3 regions of the Gordonia malaquae genome follow, and region 3 is predicted to be linked to each of the others. Evidence: riboswitches for the same ligand, from Rfam matches in the RefSeq annotation. Region 3 holds a riboswitch; each other region holds the start of a gene.
What was found. A riboswitch is a leader RNA that binds a small molecule or an ion and turns the genes downstream of it on or off. The one in region 3 is predicted to bind S-adenosylmethionine.
Positions count from the first base shown of each region.

Region 1: another riboswitch for S-adenosylmethionine. It lies ahead of WFK36_RS09130 (amino acid ABC transporter permease); the one in region 3 lies ahead of WFK36_RS00310 (aminotransferase class V-fold PLP-dependent enzyme).
Region 2: another riboswitch for S-adenosylmethionine. It lies ahead of WFK36_RS19115 (2OG-Fe(II) oxygenase); the one in region 3 lies ahead of WFK36_RS00310 (aminotransferase class V-fold PLP-dependent enzyme).

Region 1 is NZ_JBBCUB010000002.1:450,030-453,300, reverse strand. Features, by position in the region: gene WFK36_RS09140 (transporter substrate-binding domain-containing protein) at 1-337, opposite strand, end outside; gene WFK36_RS09135 (amino acid ABC transporter ATP-binding protein) at 385-1,146, opposite strand; gene WFK36_RS09130 (amino acid ABC transporter permease) at 1,143-2,126, opposite strand; SAM riboswitch class IV at 2,144-2,260, opposite strand; gene ppc (phosphoenolpyruvate carboxylase) at 2,438-3,271, shown strand, end outside.
Region 2 is NZ_JBBCUB010000006.1:89,273-92,543, forward strand. Features, by position in the region: gene WFK36_RS19110 (nSTAND1 domain-containing NTPase) at 1-1,621, shown strand, start outside; SAM riboswitch class I at 1,747-1,838, shown strand; gene WFK36_RS19115 (2OG-Fe(II) oxygenase) at 1,994-2,818, shown strand; gene WFK36_RS19120 (tRNA-dependent cyclodipeptide synthase) at 2,818-3,271, shown strand, end outside.
Region 3 is NZ_JBBCUB010000001.1:57,688-60,958, forward strand. Features, by position in the region: gene WFK36_RS00300 (SPFH domain-containing protein) at 1-532, opposite strand, end outside; gene WFK36_RS00305 (hypothetical protein) at 562-1,353, opposite strand; SAM riboswitch class IV at 1,526-1,639, shown strand; gene WFK36_RS00310 (aminotransferase class V-fold PLP-dependent enzyme) at 1,655-2,884, shown strand; gene WFK36_RS00315 (MarR family winged helix-turn-helix transcriptional regulator) at 3,062-3,271, shown strand, end outside.

The DNA of each region.
Region 1 (3,271 bases), on a different contig from region 3:
TTGCGACGGCGTCGGTGAGGTCGCGGTGGAGCCCGACCGGCTCGCCGTCGACCTCTCCGCCGATAGGCAGGGAGGCGAGTCCTGGAGTCTTGATGGTGCCTATCGTGAGCTTGCCCGATGACCGGACGTCGGCCGGCAGCTTCGAGGCGATGGCATCGACCTTCGCGATGCCGGACACGACGTCTTGCGTGGGCACGGCGGGTGCGTCGCCGCCGGCGTCGGTGCTGGGATCGTCGGATGAACCGCAGGCGGTCAGGGCGAGTGATGCGGCCGCGAGAAGGGCTGCAGTCGCCGATGCGAAGCGGACCGAGCGGCGTCGGGAACGTGAAATGGGCATGGTGGAGCCTTTCGCGGAAGGGTGAATCGGGGGAGACGGGGTGGGGTTCAGAGAACGGCCGACACGAACGACCGGGTGCGTTCGTTGACCGGTGCGAGGAGCACGTCGTCGGGCGGTCCGGATTCGACGATCCTGCCGTCCTCGAGGAACACGACGGTGTCGGCGACCTCTCGGGCGAAGCCCAGCTCGTGAGTGACGATCAGCATCGTCATGCCATCGGCGGCGAGGTCGCGGATCACCGACAACACCTCTCCGACGAGTTCGGGGTCGAGCGCGCTGGTCGGTTCGTCGAACAGCATCAGGTTCGGACGCTGCGCCAGAGCCCGGGCGATGGCGACGCGCTGCTGTTGGCCGCCCGACAGTTGGCGCGGGTACGAGTCTTCGCGCCCGGCGAGTCCGACTCGCTCGAGAAGCTCTGAAGCATGGCGCAGGGCGTCGCGCCGGGACCCGCCTGCGGCGACAGGGCCCTCGATGATGTTCTGGGCAACGGTCCGGTGTCCGAACAGGTTGAACTGCTGGAAGACCATTCCAATCCGAGCGCGCTGCGCCGCGATCTCGCGAGACGGGCGTTCGCGGAGGCGTCCGCCGACGTGCCGATATCCGATGATGTCGCCGTCGACCTCAACGAATCCCGCGTCGGGCTTCTCGATGTGATTCACGGTGCGGAGCAGTGTCGACTTGCCCGATCCCGACGGACCGAGGAGCACGGTGACTTCGCCCTCGTTCACGTCGAGGTCGACGCCTCGCAACGCCGGGTGTGCCCCGAATGACTTGGTGAGTCCACGCACGCGGACCAGCGGGCGGCTCATGCCTTGCCTCCAGCTGTGCGGCGCTGAAGTGGCCCGAACAGTGGCAGGTTGTCGCGGAACGTCTGAGCGAACGACGACGGCTGCTGTCGACGGCGGCCCCGGTTGTAGTGGCGTTCGACGAAGTACTGGCCGATCGACAGGATGGTCGTGAGGATGATGTACCAGACCGTCGCCACCAGGAGCAGCGGGATGACGAGGTAATTCTGCTGGTAGATGAGCTGTGTCGAGTACAGGAGATCCTCGACCGCGATCACGCTCACGATGGACGTGGCCTTCAGCAGTCCGATCAACAGGTTTCCGGTCGACGGAACGATGGCCGGCATGGCCTGCGGCAGCACGATCCGCCAGAAGATCCGGACCCGGCTCAGGCCGATCGACTGCGCCGCTTCGGTCTGGCCCTCGTCGACCGACAGCAGTCCGCCGCGAACGATCTCGGCGGAGAAGGCTGCGACGTCGAGTGTCAGAGCGATGAACGCCGCGACCACCCCGGTGATGAGCGTGGCGGTGTCGAATGTGACAAAACTCGGGCCGAATGGGACGCCGATGGAGAGTTGGGGGAACAGCGACGCCAATTGGAACCAGAACAACAGCTGGACGAGGGGCGGGACAGACCTGATCAACCAGACGTACCCGAAGCTGATCGACGACAGTACCGGGCTCGATGAGAGTCGCATCGCCGCCAGGAGGACGCCGAGCGCGAAGCCGACGACCATGGTGGCGGCCGTCAGCCACAGAGTGAGCCACAGGCCGTTGAGCACAGACGAACTCGTGAAGTAGTCGCCGACGACGTCCCACTGGAACCTGTCGTTGGTGACGAGGGTGTGCACGAGCATCGCGGTCAGTACCAGCACGATGCCGGTGCCGACCCATTGCCACGGATGGCGTGCGCCGACTACCGGAGCGGCGAGGAGTTCGTCGTCGCCCGGACGGCTCACGGGGCCGACCGATCCGGGAGACGACGGGGATATGACAGCAGTCACGGGGGAGTCCTTACTGAGTTTTGCGCTTACCGAGGCGCAGGGAGCGCACGGTCGGGTTCTCACCTGGAGCACCCCGCCGCACAGTGGAGGGTTGCCGGCCAGCAAGCCAGGGCTTGTCGCTGACGCTCGTAACCGGATACGACCGTAAGCCGACAGCGGACGAAGACGGAGACTAAGGCGCACGCTGCGTCGAATAGCTGCCGGATCGTCAGGCGCAGAGGTACATTCGCCGTGCTCTCCATCCCGTGCCGCCGAGCTCGTGCTGAGCGAGCCTGCGAGTCGAAGTGCGCCATCGCGCGTAGGTTGAGGACATGACACCCGAGCGGCATCACGATTCCGAAGCGATCGCGCGGGCGATCGCAACGCCGATGGTCGACCGGATTCGCGTCGACGACACCGGTAGGTCGGCGACTGAACCACTGCGTGACGACATCCGCTTCCTCGGCGGACTGCTCGGCGAAGTGATCCGATCCCAGGCCGGCGACGATGTGTTCGACCTGGTCGAGGACTCACGGCGGGATGCCTTCGGCATCCGATATCAGGACGTGTCCCGCGACGACCTGGCGGAGCGGTATATCGGAAGAGACGTGTCGGAACTGATGCCGGTGATCCGCGCGTTCACCAACTTCGCACTGCTGGCCAACCTCGCCGAAGACCTGCACCGTGAACGACGGCGACGGATTCATCTGATCGCCGGGGACCCGCCGCAGGCGTCGTCGCTCGGGGCGACGTTCGCTCGACTGGCCGACGCCGGCCTGGACGACGAGCGGGTGCATCGGTTGATCGCCGACGCCAATGTGGTCCCTGTGATCACTGCCCATCCCACTGAGACCCGCCGCAAGAGCGTGTTCGATGCTCAGAACCGCATCAACGAACTCATGCGAGTCCGCGGGCGGACCGAGTTGACCGCAGATGAGGAGTCGGCGGTCACTCGGGAGATCTCCCGCCACATCCTGATGCTGTGGCAGACGGCGCTCATCAGGATGCGACGCCTGACGATCAGCGACGAGATCACCACTGGCCTCCGTTACTACGGCGCCTCGTTCTTCGACGTGATCCCGGCGTTGAACAACGACGTCAGAGAGTCGCTTCAAGCGGCCTTTCCGACTGCCGGCCTCGACACGTCGATCATCACCATGGGCTCG
Region 2 (3,271 bases), on a different contig from region 3:
CACGTCTGACGACGGGACCGTCGCGGTCTATCGCATCGCCGACGCGGTGTCGGCGCCTCGCGCGCCCATCGAGCTTGCGAGCCACAGCGGTCCGGTCCGTGCGGTCGCCTTCGACTCCACGAGCCGCCTCCTGGCCTCCGGAGGCGACGATCAGACGGTGCACCTGTGGCGGGTGACCGGCGACGACGTCGTCTCGGCGGGCGAACCGATACGCGGATTCCCGAGCATCACACACTCGATGGCGTTTCTGCCCGGACGCGACGTGCTCGCCGTGTCAGGGGACAGTCCGACGATGACCTTGTGGAACGTCGCCGATCCGGCGGCCCCTCGGATGGAGAACTCGGGGCTGTCGGGCGTGACCGCGGGCTCGTGGTCGATGGCCGCCGATCCGACGTCGCCTCTCATCGCTCTCGCTGGAGTCGACGGTGTGGTCCACGTGTGGAACGTCGCGTCGACGACGTCGCCGCCCATCGTATGGGACCTGCAACGGTCCGCCGCACGCGGTTCGATCCGCACATTCAGCGTCGGTTTCAACCCGCGCGGCGGTGAGCTCTCGGTCGGCCGGTCGGACGGCGGGATCGACGTATGGCGAATCCCGGCTCAGGCCGCCCCCGATCGGGCGGCGGTGGTCTCGGGTATCGCGCAGAGTCGAAGCGGTGACGTCGTCGCGACAGTGGGCAGCGACACGCGCCTCAACGTCTGGACTCGGCGCGACGCGATGTGGCGCATGCGCGGCTCCGTCGGCATCGAGCGGCGCGTCAACGACCGGCCGAGTGTCGCGATGAGCGACGACGGGAAGCTGGTCGCGACGGCCAACAACAACGGTGGATCGATCGAGCTGTGGGACATCAGTGAGCCGGACCGACCGCGGTTCGCTTCGCGGATACCGACCGACACGCGGTACACGGCCGTCATCGACTTCATCCCCGGCCGTCATGTGCTGGTCGGGGGATCATCCGACACGGAGATCGCGATGTGGGATGTGACCGATGCCGCCGCGCCGACGATGATCGGCGACCCGGTGGGCGGTCCGATCGACCTGATCACGGCCATCGCCGTCGATGCCGCCGGCACTCGTGTCGCGATCACCTCGGACGACCGGCACGTCTACGTGTACGACGTCGCAACGCGCGAACGACTGCGCACGATCGCGGTCGGCACCGCGGCGAGTGACGTCGTGTTCGATCCGATGGGTCAGTCGATCCTCGTTGCCGCGGACACCCTGACACAGTGGAGTCTCGACGACGGGTCTCTCCTGACGCGCATCGACGTCGACGATCCAGACCTCCTGTCGGTCATGGGAGGGGACACGCTCCTGATGGGGACCGGTGCGCGGAGCGTGGTGGCCTATCGGATCGGCGACGACGGCGGCCTATCCGACCGCAGGGTGGTGACCCCGGTGTTCGGTGGATCGCGGGCGCCGACTGCGCGGTGGCGGTTCCCGGCCGTCACCGCGGGAGCACCCGGGTTCTTCCTCACCGCCGGTGAGACCACGGGTCTGCTGTACGCCCAGTCGCTCGATCCCTCCGACGGGCGCGACTGGATCTGCGCCGTCACCGCGCCCCTGAACGCGCAGGAAGCGGACCGACATCGTGTCGCCGAGGGCGACGACGCCTGTTGATCCGCACGCCGAGGTGTCGTTCGGCCCGCCCTGATTAATTGGTCCTCACCTGCGGATCCGCGTCAGTTCACGCGTCGGTGCGATTGCCGCAATTGATTGTGCCGCTTACGTTCTGACCAGCACAGAATTCATCACGAGCGGCTGAGAGACTGGCTCTTTGACGCCGCAGCAACCGGTGGGACCACCCACTAGGTGCTAATGCCAGAGACGATGAACGATCTCGACGTCCCCGCAGGCCGGGGCTCGAGTCTGCATGGCCGTCACCTGTTCCGGTGCAGCCGCTCGTGATCGATGCATGTGCCGTCCGCACCACAACGCGGGCGACGACACACGATTCGAGTCCGGTCGCAGCCGGACAGGGGAGGGGCACAGATGACGACCACACTGAGCGCGCCGCACACCAGTGGCGCCGACGAGGAACACAACCGGGTGGCGACGACCACCGTCGCCGATTTCTCAGCAGATCACCTGCTGCGCCTGCTGAAGGGCGACGTCTACGCCGTCCGAGTGCGTGGACTCGTGTCAGGGGAGGCCCTCGCCGGACTCCGGGAACGCTTCGTCGGACGCGATGACCACGGGCCGCTCGCCACCGATCCGCAGTTCCGCCGTATCGGGCACGCTTTCTCTGAGGTCGCGCCGACCGATCAGGGCCAGTACTTCGCCGACGCGGCGACACATCGGAGCCATCTGCGGGAGATCGCCGCACCCTACCAGTACCCGTCGGACACGGTGCGAATCCTGCTCGATGAGGCGTGGCCGACAGGGACCACACTGCTCACCTCGGAGAGCCAGAAGTTCTTCGCAGGAGTGGCGCGGTACCAGCAGGCGGGTGTCGATCTGGAACCGCATACCGACAACATCGCGCGGAACCTGCCAGACGACGACCTGGGCATTCGACGACAGTTGTCGGTGAACGTCTACCTCGATGTTCCGGACGATGGGGGAGAGCTGGAGATCTGGGACGCCTACCCGACCGAGGACGACTATCGGGAGCTCTCGGGTGAGCGGGTGTGGGGCGTGGACCGCGACACCGTCGGCGATCCGGCACTGGTCGTCCGACCAGGAGTCGGGGAGGCGATCTTCATCGATCCGCGCCGCGTGCACGCGGTCGCGCCGTCTCACGATCGACCGAGGGTGACTGTCGGTCTGTTCGTCGGTGTCCGAGGCCAGGACCAGCCGTTGGCGGTGTGGAGCTGATGACACTCGCCATCACCGCGCCGGTCGGCTCGACGTCGCACAAGGCGGCGTTCGACCTGAAGGGCGTGCACTACGAGTACGAGGGTCGATCGACGATCCTGCTGGTCAGCGTCGGCGCCGACTACCACGAGGGCGAGAAGTTCGGCGCGACCGTCGATCTTCTGAACCGGAGCGGGTTCTCGCGGGTCACTGTCGCCGTCGCAGACACGCTCCAGCGTCACAACCTGGACGTTCCGCCCGGGGAGGCCTACCGGCTCTCGCGTCGCAGGGGCGACCAGTGGATCGCCCGGAACCGTCCCCTTCTCGATCTGCTGACCGCCGACGTCGACGTCCTGCGATGGGACACCGCGCTCAGCGATCCCGCGTATCCGCATGCCCTCGACGAGGTGCGCACCGCGTACGAGACGAACTCCGACTACGCGGCGGCGATCGATTCGACGATCGACCGATTCG
Region 3 (3,271 bases):
CGGTCTCGAGGATCATGTCCGAGAACGCTGTGGAGATGACGCGACGCAGCAGTTCGGCGATCTCGTCGGCGTTCACCTGGCTGTCGGCGCCGATCACTTCGCGGAGGAAGATCGCCGGGTCGGCGATGCGGATGACGCACAGTCCGTTGGCGCGGACCTGGACCATGCCGAAGTCGGGATCGCGCAACGTGATCGGGTTGGGCGTGCCCCAGCGCAGGTCGGTGACCGGCCTGCGGTTGATGAAGTACACCTCGCTGCGGAACGGGCTGTTGAACCCGTGCTTCCACCCCTGGATCGTGCTCATGATCGGCAGGTTCTCGGAAGTCAGCTCGTAGTGGCCCGGCTCGAAGGTGTCCGCGAGCTGCCCGCGGTACACGAACACCGCCTGCTGGCCCTCGCGCACGATCAGCTGAGCGCCGTTCTTGATCTCGTTGTTGTAGCGCGGGAAGCGCCACGCGAGGGTGGAACGCGAGTCGTCGACCCATTCGATGATGTCGACGAGTTCGCCACGCATCTTGTCGATGATGCCCATGTGAAGTCTCCGTTCGCAGATGGTGCAGGTCAGACCGCGCGGGCGGCGGTGATCTTCTCTTTGTTGACGAGTTCGGGAAGCAGTTCGGACGCCTCCGTGCTGAGCGTGTCCGCAGAGTGCGCAAAATCGACGCCGACCACGCGGACACAGTGTGTGTCGTCGACCCGGGTGGTCGCACCGCGGCGCGATGCCTTGGCATGCGACGAGCTGTTATCGACGTCCTGCGACCACGTGCCCAATTGCAGGGACTCGTCGCGCGGGCACGTCCCGGATCGGGCGATGAGCGCGTGGATCGGTACGCCTCGGCCGCCGCTGGCGAGCGACTTTCCGTCGGAGTCGATCTGGGCCGGGGAGCGGGTCTCGGAGTCGGGGACGATCATCGTCACGTCCTTGTCCTCGATGGTGCCGGTGGTGAGCGTCCACCCCTCCGGGACTTCGACGGTGAGGGCGATGCTGTCGTTGAGCATCGCGGTCTCGGTGTGCGGGCCGGATTCTGCCTCGGACTTCCATGGCTGCCAGATGAGTACGCCGACCCCGACGCCGATCACCGCGACCAGCGCGGTGAGGCCGACGATCAGCCCGGTCCGCGACTTCTTCGGAAGCGGCGGGTACCCGAACGGGTTGGGCGGGCCGAACTGAGCCTGCGGGCCGAACGGCGCTTGGCCGAACTGCGGGGGCTGCTGCCCGTACCGGGGAGGTGCGTATCGGGGAGGCGTGTATTGATGGGGCGCCTGCGCCGCCGGACCGCCGAAGCCCGGCCGTGCGTGCGGGTCCGCCGGGCTGCCCGGATGGCCGAAGCGCGGGTCCTGCGGATACGTCACGGGTTCGGGCCTTCCATCGCGGTCGGGCGATGCCCGAAGTGTCTGCTGACGACTCTATCTGTCGACTGGGGCGGGGAGGAGTCGGCGACGAGTGAACGAATGACCCGGAAGTTGAAACCACCGCGCGCCAAACCCTCGTCTGCACCCACGAGGCCGCGGATAGTGGTCGGCAGGTCACGAGTATCAGCGACAAGCCCCGGCTAGCTGGTCGGCAACCCTCCTCCGCGGTGGGGTGCTCCGGGTGACGACCTGGCCGCGCGCAAGGAGTGCGCGGCAAGCGCGATTTCAAGGAGTCTTCACCATGACCGCTGTTCTCGACGCGCCCGTGTGCCGTCCTTCCTCTGTTCTCGCTCTGGCCCCGGTGGTGGGCGCCGATGTCACGGTGCCCGCTACCGGACACTCCGGGGGCGTCGCGTACGCCAATCTCGACTACGCGGCGTCTGCTCCCGCGTTGACCGCAGTCGCGGATCGACTCGCGGGTGCGCTCGCGGAGTACGCGAGCGTGCACCGCGGTGCAGGTCACCTGTCGCAGGTCACGACGGCCCGCTACGAACAGGCCAGAGAAACGGTCAGGACGTTTGTCGGCGGTCGTGCGGACGACACCGTCGTGTTCACCCGCAACACCACCGACTCGATCAACCTCGCCGCATCGATCGTGCCGGGCGACGTGGTCGTCCTCGACATCGAGCATCACGCCAACCTGCTGCCGTGGACGCGAACCGGTCGGGCCCGCATCGTCGAATCGCAGTCGACGATCGACGCCACGCTCGCCGCTCTCGAGGACGAGCTCGCCTCGGCGCCCGCTGCGCTCCTCGCCGTCACCGCTGCGTCGAACGTGACCGGCGAGGTGCTCCCGCTCGCGCGCCTCGCAGGTTTGGCTCATCGCCACGGGGCCAGAATTCTCGTCGACGCAGCTCAGCTGGTGGCGCACCGCGGGGTGTCGATCGCGAGCTTCGGCATCGACTACCTGGTGTTCTCCGGCCACAAGGTGTACGCGCCGTTCGGCGCGGGAGTGCTCGTCGGTCGTCCGGATTGGCTCGACAGCGCACCTCCCTACCTCGCAGGCGGGGGAGCGAGCGCCGACGTCTCGATCGACGACGTCGCATGGCATGCCGGGGCCGCTCGGCACGAGGCCGGTTCGCCGAACGTGCTCGGCGCCGTCTCCATCGCCGCGGCGGCCGACGAACTGCGCCGAGTCGGCTTCGAGAACATCGGGGCTCACGACGACGTGCTGATCCGCCGCCTCGACGCGGGTCTCGCAGCGCTCCCGCACGTGCGTCCGCTCCGCGCGTTCGACGACGGCCTCGACAGGGTCGCCATCGCGAGTTTCACTGTCGTCGGCCACACGCCTCGTGCTGTGGCCGAGCATTTGAGCAGTCGCGGCATCGGCGTTCGTGACGGCAAGTTCTGCGCGCACCCGCTCCTGGCCAAGCTGGGTCATCCGGACGGCGCCGTCCGCGCCAGCTTCGGTGTGGGCACCACGTCCGACGACGTCGATCGCCTTCTCAACGCTCTGGCGGAACTGGCCTGACTTTCTCCAAACGCGACCCTCTCCGCTCACTGAGCGGGGAGGGTCGCGTCGTGTGCCGGGCGAGTTGGCGGCGTTCAGGTGGTTCGGTGGCTTTCCGGCGGTTGCATGCCGATAGTTCTAGGCGCATGCTGGTGGACCTGAACTTAGTTGCACAACGCAAGTAATTGGAGTCGAACCATGCCCGCGCCCGAACGCATCGACGAGGTGTTCCTCGCGCTGGGACGATTCATCAGACTCCGCGACCGGGGCATCCACACGTCCTTTCGCTCACCGGAAGGCGAAGTCGAGACAGCGGCCTACCGTGGGCTGTTCGTCCTCAAACACGGCCCCATGCGCGCGAGTGAGCTCGCCGCGGCGATGGCCGCCGACCCGTCCACCACCAGCCGG